DNA from 3 places in the Rhodophyticola sp. genome. Region 1 is predicted to be linked to each of the others. Evidence: riboswitches for the same ligand, from Rfam matches in the RefSeq annotation. Region 1 holds a riboswitch; each other region holds the start of a gene.
What was found. Region 1 has a riboswitch for thiamine pyrophosphate ahead of thiB (thiamine ABC transporter substrate binding subunit). Riboswitches for the same ligand answer to the same signal wherever they lie in the genome.
Positions count from the first base shown of each region.

Region 2: another riboswitch for thiamine pyrophosphate. It lies ahead of ACQ651_RS05175 (YkoF family thiamine/hydroxymethylpyrimidine-binding protein); the one in region 1 lies ahead of thiB (thiamine ABC transporter substrate binding subunit).
Region 3: another riboswitch for thiamine pyrophosphate. It lies ahead of thiM (hydroxyethylthiazole kinase); the one in region 1 lies ahead of thiB (thiamine ABC transporter substrate binding subunit).

Region 1 is NZ_CBDIRM010000001.1:3,435,682-3,438,954, forward strand. It holds gene aroC (chorismate synthase) at 1-885, opposite strand, end outside; TPP riboswitch at 1,036-1,136, shown strand; gene thiB (thiamine ABC transporter substrate binding subunit) at 1,174-2,160, shown strand; gene ACQ651_RS17190 (thiamine/thiamine pyrophosphate ABC transporter permease ThiP) at 2,136-3,273, shown strand, end outside.
Region 2 is NZ_CBDIRM010000001.1:1,026,402-1,029,674, reverse strand. It holds partial or broken gene ACQ651_RS05180 (DUF3363 domain-containing protein) at 1-1,549, shown strand, start outside; TPP riboswitch at 1,919-2,031, shown strand; gene ACQ651_RS05175 (YkoF family thiamine/hydroxymethylpyrimidine-binding protein) at 2,025-2,633, shown strand; gene ACQ651_RS05170 (ABC transporter permease) at 2,833-3,273, shown strand, end outside.
Region 3 is NZ_CBDIRM010000001.1:1,037,200-1,040,472, reverse strand. It holds gene ACQ651_RS05240 (cation-transporting P-type ATPase) at 1-1,526, shown strand, start outside; TPP riboswitch at 1,765-1,861, shown strand; gene thiM (hydroxyethylthiazole kinase) at 1,914-2,708, shown strand; gene thiE (thiamine phosphate synthase) at 2,705-3,273, shown strand, end outside.

The sequences.
Region 1 (3,273 bases):
CACGACAACATCCTGACCTGTCGAAATGCCGCCCAGAATGCCGCCAGCGTGGTTGGAACTGTAGATCGGGCCATCGGGGCCCATGGAAATCTCGTCGGCATTCTCGCTGCCGGTCAGGGCCGCGGCGGCCATCCCGTCCCCGATCTCGACGGCTTTGACCGCGTTGATCGACATGCAGGCGGCGGCCAGATCGGTATCCAGCTTGCCATAAACCGGCGCGCCCAGACCGGCGGGCAGGCCCGAGGCCGTCACCTCGATCACAGCGCCGACGCTGTCGCCGGATTTGCGCAGCGCATCAAGGTAGCCGGCCCAAAGCTCGGCGGCCTGCGCATCTGGCGTCCAGAACGGGTTCCGGTCGATCTCGGCAAGATCGATCCGGGTACGGTCGATGGGATGCGGGCCCATCTGCACCATGTATCCGGTGATCTTCACGTCGGGCAGCAGCATGTTGAGCGCCGCGCGGGCGACACCGCCTGCGGCCACCCGCGCTGCCGTCTCGCGCGCGGAGGATCGCCCGCCACCGCGCGGATCCCGGATGCCGTATTTCTGCCAGTAGGTGATGTCCGCATGGCCGGGGCGGAACTTCTCGGCGATCTCGCCATAATCCTTGGACCGCTGGTCGGTGTTGCGGATCATCAGCTGGATCGGTGTGCCGGTGCTGCGGTCTTCATAGACGCCCGAGAGAATCTCGACCGCATCGGCTTCGCGCCGTTGGGTGGTGTATTTGCTCTGTCCGGGTTTGCGCCGGTCCAGCCAGCGTTGCAGATCGGCCGGCGCGACCGGGACACCGGGCGGGCAGCCGTCGATCGTTGCGCCAAGTGCGGGCCCGTGGCTTTCGCCCCAGGTCGTGACGCGGAAGAGATGGCCAAAGCTGTTCAGTGACATCGGAAAACTGCCCTAGGTTGCTTTCCGGAGTTAGCCGCAGAAAGCCGGAATGCCAAGGGTCAACCGGTTCCTCAAAACTTGTTTAACGTTAAACTATTTTCCCGGGGAGCAAGATTCGCCTTGCGGTCCGCGGGTATCGCGGATACCGCTAGAGCCACCTCGGGGTGGCCCATCGGGCCTGAGATGCAGCATGCGAACCCGTAGAACCTGAACCGGTTAGGACCGGCGGAGGGAAGGTAAAGGCCCAGGGTCTCAGCCTCACTTCGCCCGGCGCAATGGAGGCGTGAGATGAGACACACCATCATGGCAACGGCGTTTTCCCTGATCGCAGCGGCGGCTGCGGCGGATACTCCCGTATTGTCGATTTATTCCTATGACAGTTTTGTCGCCGAATGGGGGCCCGGCCCGCAGATCGAGCAGGCTTTCGAAGAAACCTGTGGCTGCGACGTGCAGTTCACGGGCGCGGGCGACGGCGCGGCACTGCTGGCGCGGGCCCGGCTTGAGGGCACGAATTCGGATGCCGATGTGGTTCTGGGCCTGGATACGAATCTGATGGATGCGGCCATGCAATCCGGCCTTTTCGCCCCCCATAATGTGACCGTCCCGGAGCTGACCCTGCCCGTGGAGTGGGAAAGCGAGACGTTTCTTCCCTATGACTGGGGTTACTTCGCCTTCGTTCACAACACCGATATGCAAGACGTGCCCGGCAGCTTTGCCGAGCTTGCGGAAAGTGAGGCGCGGATCGTGATCCAGGATCCGCGCTCCTCCACTCCCGGTCTGGGCCTGCTGATGTGGGTCGAGGCGGCCCATGGTGACGAGGCCGGCGCGATATGGAGCGGCCTTGCGGACAATATTGTGACCGTCACGCCCGGCTGGTCCGAGGCCTATGATCTGTTTCTTGAGGGGGAGGCGGATATGGTGCTGTCCTACACCACCTCTCCGGCCTATCACCTGATCGCGGAAGAGGATGACAGCAAGGCCGCCGCCGCCTTCGAGGAAGGGCATTATCTTCAGATCGAGGTGGCCGGCATGCTCGCAGGCAGCGATCAGCCCGATCTGGCCCGCGCGTTTCTTGACTTCATGCTGACGGAAAGATTTCAGTCCATCATTCCAACCACGAACTGGATGTATCCGGCAGCCTTGCCTGTGGATGCCCTGCCGGACGGGTTCGATACCCTGATCATGCCGGAGCGGGCGTTGCTCTTCGACCCGGCCACCGCGGCAGCTCTTCGGGATGATGCGGTGAATACATGGCTGACCGCGCTCAGCCGCTGACATTCCTGCAAGGCCTCGGCGGATGCGTTGCCGCCGGGGTCGCGCTCGTTCTTCTGGGGCCGCTCGCAGCCGTCGCGCTGCGGGCTGAGGAGGCCGCGCGGCTGACCGGCGCTGACTGGGCCGCGATCCGATTTACGGTTCTTCAGGCGCTTCTGTCCGCGGCTTTGAGTGTTGGTCTGGCAGTTCCGGTCGCGCGTGCGCTTGCACGGCGTGTGTTTCCGGGCCGGCGGCTTCTGGTGACGCTCATGGGCGCGCCATTCATCCTCCCGGTGATTGTGGCCGTTTTCGGCTTGCTTGCGGTGTTCGGACGGAATGGCTGGTTCAGCCAGGCCCTGGATCTGGTGGGTTTACCGCCGATCGAGATCTACGGGCTGCATGGCGTCGTTCTGGCACATGTCTTCTTCAACCTGCCGCTCGCCGTGCGGCTGTTCCTGCAAGGCTGGCTGGCGATCCCGACGGAGCGGGTGCGGCTTGCATCCTCCCTTGGCTTCACGGCTCGGGATATCCGGCGTCACTTCGAGCTGCCGATGCTGCGCGCCACCGCGCCTGGCGCCTTTCTCGTGATTTTTCTGATCTGCACCAGCAGCTTTGCCGTGGCCCTGATCCTTGGCGGCGGGCCCCGGGCGACCACGATAGAACTGGCGATCTATCAGGCCTTCCGGTTCGATTTCGATCTCGGCCGGGCGGCGATGCTGGGTGCCGTGCAGGTCGGCATCTGTGCCGTGGCCGCACTTCTGGTTCTGCGTTTCGCAATCCCGCGTGCCCTTGGCGGCAGTCTGGATCGCGAGCCGATGCAATGGGAGGCGTTTGCGGGGCGCGGGCGGTTTGCCGACGGGCTGATCATTCTGCTGGCCGCGCTTTTTCTGGTCTTGCCGCTTCTGGCGCTTGTGGGCCGGGGCGTGGACGCGATGGCGGGGCTGCCGCCTTCGGTCTGGCACGCGGCTCTCCGTTCTCTTGTTCTGGCCACGGCATCGGCGGCGCTGGCCCTGGCGCTTGCGCTGCCCATGGCCGCCCTGATGGCGCGGCGGACACGCACGGGGCTGGAGTTGATCGGCGCGCTCAGCATCGCGATCTCGCCACTGGTGATCGGCACCGGGGCATTCCTGATCCTGA
Region 2 (3,273 bases), 2.4 Mb from region 1:
CAGTTTCGCTTCATCGTTTCGGCCGAGGACGGCGTCGAGCTGTCCGATCTGCGCGAGACCACCCGCGATCTGATGCGCCAGATGGAGGCCGATCTCGATACCAAGCTCGACTGGATCGCGGTCGATCACCACAACACCGGTCATCCGCATACCCACATCCTGCTGCGCGGCGTCACCGACCATGGCAAGGCGCTCAACATCGCGGGCGACTATATCGCCCATGGCATCCGCGAGCGGGCGAGCGAGATCGTCACGCTGGAACTGGGTCGCCAAAGCGAGCAGGAAATCAGCCGCCAGCTTGAGACCGAAGTCCATGCCGAACGCTTCACCCGGCTCGACCGGATGCTGATCGCCGAACAGGAAGCAGGCAGCGAGTTCGCCGACCTCAGACCGGACAAGGACATGCGCGTCCTATTCCGCAAAAACCGGGCGCTGCTGATCGACCGGGCGCGCCACTTGGAGCGCATGGGACTGGCGACAGAAGTGACACCGGGCCAATGGGCGATTTCGTCAGAGGCAGAGAGCGCGTTGCGCGATCTTGGCAACCGCAACGATATCATCAAGACGATGCACCGAGCGGTGGACGATGCCGGCATTGCCGACCGGCTAACCGGCTCGCGCTATGTGATGCATGGTGCGCAATTGACCGAGCCCGTGACCGGGCGTGTCCTGTCGAAAGGACTGGGCAGTGACGAGCTGGGCGAACGCATGCATCTGGTCATCGACGGCGTCGATGGTCGTATCCATCATATGGAAGTAGACGCCGAGCACGCCGCGCGCTGCCGATCGCAACATCCTGGCCGTCACCGATGCCAATGGTGTCTACAGCCCGTCCGCACATCTGGAAGTGGTACGCGCTCAGGCGAAGGAGCTGCGCAGCACCGATCCCGAAATGTTCGTCAAAGCCCATGTCCGGCGGCTGGAAGCGCTGCGGCGCGCAGGGATCGTCGAACGCATCCACGCCGAACACTGGACCATTCCCGCCGACCTGCCCGAGCGAGGCCTCGCCCATGACTTCAAACGGGGCGGTCGCGATGCCCGCCTCAAGCTCCTCTCGCCCATTCCGCTCAGCCAGCATGTCACGCATGACGGCGCGACCCGGCTCGACTGCGAGCTGACCGCACGCCAGCCTCTCTCAGTCGCGGCTCATGGCTTCGGGCGGGAGGTCACCGAGGCGCTCGACCGACGTGCTCAGCACCTCGTCGATATGGGCCACGCCACGGCGAAGGATGGCTATATCAGTATTCCGCGCAAGACGGTCGCAGTGCTGGAGCGCTGCGAGATCGACCGTATCGGCAAGGCGCTGGCCGCCGAGCGCGGGCGCACATGGGAGCCCGCCAAGGCCGGCAACTACGTCGCCGGTGCGCTGGTCGGCTCGACCCAGCTTGCCAGCGGGCGCTTCGCCATGATCGACGACGGACTGGGGTTCAGCCTCGTGCCCTGGAACCCACCGTTGGAGAAGCAGATCGGCAAGCACATCACAGGTATCGCCATGTCCGGCGGCAAGGTGGACTGGGACTTCGGACGGCAGAGGGGATTAGGCTTGTAGGGCGGCAAGCGGACTGTGAGGTTGCGGCATTGCGTCAGTAGCCTCCAGCCGAAGCGGTCAGTCCCCATGCCTGCGGCGACAGGCTGTTGTGCGCAAGGATGGGCTTTTGCAAACTTAGTCTTCCTGCCAGATTGGGCGATGCTTCATGCTTCGAACCAGCGGTCAAAAGCGGACGGTCACAGTTGTTGCGGTATGAGCTTTCAATCAAATGCCCGGAAGTCAGGTCGTACCTGAGGTTAATGGGGGCTTTGAGTTTGGCGCTTATACGGCAATGAACTTGATTTAAAATGCGTGCCCTCACTCTCTCAATAAATATTCCGCTCGCCCAATCAGTTTGACTTGCGAACCTTTCGCTTATCTGGCACCCATTCCTCACCACAGGGGAGCCGCGTAATGCCGCGGCTGAGATGGGGGCGCAAGCCCACGGACCCTCGAAGCTGATCTGGATAATGCCAGCGTAGCAAGGAGGACAGAAATGTTTGCAGGCGCACAAGTATCCCTTTACCCGATGACCGACGGTTTCGTTGACGTGATCTTGTCATCGCTCGACGCTCTTGATCCGTGGCGCGACAGGCTGCGGATTGAAACCGACGATATTTCAACGCTTATCCTCGGCCCGCCAGAGGTGCTTTTCCCCGCGCTGTGTGATCTTTACGCGGCGGCTGCATCGTCCGGCCAGCATGTTGTCTTGCGCGCCACGCTGTCACGGGGGTGTCCGGGGGAACCGGATGATCCGATCTGCCAGACCGGGGCATTGGCCAACCCGTCAGAGCCGCTGGCCCTGCGCCAGAAGAACGCGCTGGCAGCTATCGCTGCAACCCCCGAAAAGGGGCAACAGGCGGATGCGCAATTCTCGCTTTATGTGATGGGGGCGGGCGATCATATGGCCGAGATCATGGGCTGTATCGACTTCCTGCAACAAAGCGGAACCTTTGACCGTTCCAAGAATTTCTGCACGCGACTGACGGGTGATGCAGGGCCGGTCTTTGCCACGCTCCAGCAGGCGTTTTGCAAGTTCGGGCCACCGAATGGCCATGTCACGATCGATTTGACCGTTTCTGCCAACAGTCCCAGCAAACGCTGATCTGATGCAGTTTGATGTGCCTCGCCGTCCCGGCAGAGGTCTGACCCGCGGCATTCCTGCCGTCCTGAGTGTGGTCAGCGCCTTTTTGATCTGGGAACTTTATGTTCGCCTGTCGGGAATTTCCCCGCTGATGCTGCCAGCACCCTCGCGGGTGCTAGACCAAATCGTATTGAACCGCGCTCTGCTGTGGGACAACACGGTGCCGACACTGAAAGCCACCTTTGCAGGGTTTGCCTTGTCGCTTACCGTAGCCTTCGGCTTGTCGGTGGTGCTGGATTTCATGCCCCGTGTCCGTCGCGCGCTGTTCCCGATCTTTGTGGTCAGCCAGACATTACCGCTTGTCGCCATCGCGCCCTTGGTCGTGCTGTGGTTCGGGTTCGATCTGACGCCCAAGGTTCTCCTGGTGGCGCTTGTTACCTTCTTTCCCATGCTGGTCGCCCTTGTGGACGGATACGCGGCGACCGACCCCGAAATCGAGGATCTGATGCGGTCGATGGGCGCCACGCGCGGCCAGATATTCCGCAGCGCACGGTTTCCGTCCGCGATGCCCTATTTCTTTGCCGGTCTGCGCATCTCGATCACCTATGCGGTCGTCGCGGCCATTTTCGCAGAATATGTGGGCGCGCGTGCCGGTCTGGGC
Region 3 (3,273 bases), 2.4 Mb from region 1:
ACCCGATGGAGGGCGCGCTTGTCACCTTCGGGTGGAAGGCCGGGCAGGATCCCGATGCGCTCCGCCAGTCGAACCCGCAAACCGATGCAATCCCCTTCGACGCGCGCCACCGCTTCATGGCGTCCCTGCATCACGACCACGAGGGGGGCGCCGCGATCCACGTCAAGGGCGCGCCGGAACGCATCATCGCCATGTGCGCCACCCAGCACGGCGAAGAGGATGGCGACCAGCCGCTTGATGCGGCCTATTGGCATGCCCGCGCGCACGAGATCGCGGCAGAGGGGCAGCGGGTTCTGGCCATCGCCACCCAACCCGCCAACCCCGAAAAACAGACGCTGAGCTTCGACGACGTGGATGGCGACCTGACGCTTCTGGGCCTCGTCGGGCTGATCGACCCGCCCAGAGACGAAGCGGTGGCCGCGGTCGCCGAATGCCGCGCCGCCGGTATTCGTGTGAAGATGATAACCGGCGATCATGCCGGCACCGCGCTTGCCATCGCCCGCAGGCTGGGGCTTGAAAACAGCGACGAGGTCCTGACCGGCGGGGAGATCGACGGGCTGGATACCGACGGTCTGCGCACCGCCGCCGAGCGCGTCGATGTCTTCGCGCGCACCAGCCCCGAGCACAAGTTGCGGCTGGTGGAGGCACTTCAGGCGGGTGGCGCCGCAGTTGCAATGACGGGCGACGGCGTGAACGACGCCCCGGCGCTGAAGCGGGCGGATATCGGTGTGGCCATGGGACGGACCGGAACCGAGGCCGCAAAGGAAGCGGCCGAGATCGTGCTGGCCGACGACAATTTCGCCACCATAGCGGCGGCCGTGCGCGCGGGGCGCACCGTCTACGACAACCTGAAGAAGGCCATCGTCTTCCTGCTGCCGGTCAACGGCGGCGAGGCGCTGGCCCTGATCCTCGCGCTGCTGCTTGGGCTGACGCTGCCGATCACGCCGGTCCAGATCCTCTGGGTCAACATGGTCAGCTCCGTGGTTCTTGCCATGGCGCTGGCCTTCGAGGGGGCGGAGCCCGACATCATGCGCCGCCCGCCGCGCCCCGCCGACGAGCCGATCCTGTCGCGCTTCGTGCTCTGGCGGGTCGGCTTCGTGTCGCTTCTGTTCTGCGCCGGCATCTTCGGCATGTTCACCCTCGCGCAGTCTCGCGGTGCAACCCTTGAAGAGGCCCGCACGATCGCCGTCAACACGCTTGTGGTGATGGAGATTTTCTATCTGTTCTCGGTGCGGTTCCTGAACACCACATCCCTGTCGATCCGGGCGATCCTGGGCACGCGCCCCGTTCTGATCGCGATCGTGGCGGTGACGGCGCTGCAATTCGCCTTCACCTATGCGCCCTTCATGGAGGCGTTTTTCGATACCCGCCCGCTGAGCCTCAGCCAGGGGCTCATGGTCGTCGCGGTCGGCCCGGTTCTCCTTCTGGTGCTGGAGATCGAGAAGCGCGCCCTGAAGGCATGGCGGGCCAGACCGCGCCCACCGGCACCGGGCGCGCGGGCGTCATCCCCACCTCGGGGGATATGAAGAACGCCGCGCCTCAACCGCCATAACCGCGGGGCCGGTGCGCTGAAATCTGGCGGGGGACGTGACCCCGCCACCGCGATAGCGCATCGGCGGATTTGCAGCCCTCGCCTGTGGCCGCAGGCCTGCGCGGTCTCGGTCGTCCTGCCCGCAATTTCCCGTCCCGTCCGAATGCGACAATAGGATCCGCCTGCCCCACCGCAACACCGGATGACAAACCTCGCAGGCTGTGTATGGTGGGCGCGAGACACAGGGGCGTCTGCCGTTTGGCGGGCTGAGAAGAACCCTTTGAACCTGAACCAGATCATGCTGGCGGAGGGAGTGGCTCGGCGCTTCAACGGGCTCATTTCCCGCTTCGAGTCGCCTGGCCTCCGCCCAAAGGAGGCCATAGTGACCACATCTCCCGCAGACGCTTTCGCCGCGACACGCGCGGCCACACCGCTCGTTCACTGCATCACCAATTACGTGGCGATGAATGTCGCCGCCAACACGCTGCTTGCCGCTGGCGCATCGCCCGCGATGCTGCACGCAGCCGAGGAAGCCGGCGAGTTCGCGGCGGTGGCCGATGCGCTCACCATCAATATCGGAACGCTCTCGCCGTCATGGGTGGAGGGCATGGTCGCCGCGATCGAGGGGGCGCGGCGGGCCGGACGCCCCTGGGTCCTCGACCCCGTGGCGCTTCAGGTGAGCGCGTACCGACGGGACGTGGCCATGCGGCTCATGGATCTTTCGCCGACGATCCTGCGCGGCAACGCCTCGGAGATCCTTGCGGTAGCGGGCGACAGCGGCGCCGGGCGCGGCGCCGACGCGACCGACAGCGTGGCCGCCGCGGAAAGCGGCGCCCGGAGGCTTGCAGGCGAACGCGGCTGCGTGGTCGCGGTGACCGGTGCCGTGGACTTCGTGACCGATGGCGCGCGGGCCGTGAGGATCACCGGCGGATCGGCATTGATGCCGCAGGTGACCGCACTTGGCTGTGCCCTGAGTTGCCTCGTCGGGGCCTTCGCCGCCGCCGTGCCCGACCCGTTCGATGCGACCGTTGGCGCCCTGGCGAGTTTTGCCACCGCGGGAGAGATCGCCGCGGAAAAGGCCGAGGGGCCGGGATCCTTCGGCTGGCGGTTTCTTGATGCGCTGGCGGCACTGGACGCGGCGGCCTTCCACGGGCGCGATCGGATGACGCCCGCATGATCCGGTTCGACCTATCGCTCTATCTCGTGCTCGACCCGGCGCTTTGCGGCCCGCGCGGCATGGTGGAAACGGCTCGGGCCGCCGTCGCGGGCGGTGCAACGATGGTTCAGCTGCGCCACAAGACGGCGTCAACGGCGGAGCGCACAGCCCTTGGCCGGGCCCTGAGGGCCGCGCTTGCGGGCACCGGCGCAGCGCTGATCGTCAATGACGATATCGACGCCGCGCGCGCCTGCCATGCCGACGGGCTCCATGTGGGGCAGGACGACATGCCCGTGGCCGAAGCCCGCGCCCGGATCGGCCCCGACCTGATTCTGGGCCTGTCGGTCGAAACCGTCGACGCCGCCCGCGCCGCCGACCCCGCCCTTGTGACCTATGTGGGCGCGGGGCCCGTCTTCGCCACCGCAACGAAACCGGACCACAAGCCGCCCATCGGCTTCGACGGGCTGGCACGGCTTGTAGCCGCCGCACCGGTTCCGGCCATCGCCATCGGCGGCCTGAACGGCCATCACGCCGCCAGCATCACCGCCGCGGGTGCCGCAGGGATGGCCGTCGTGTCCGCCATCTG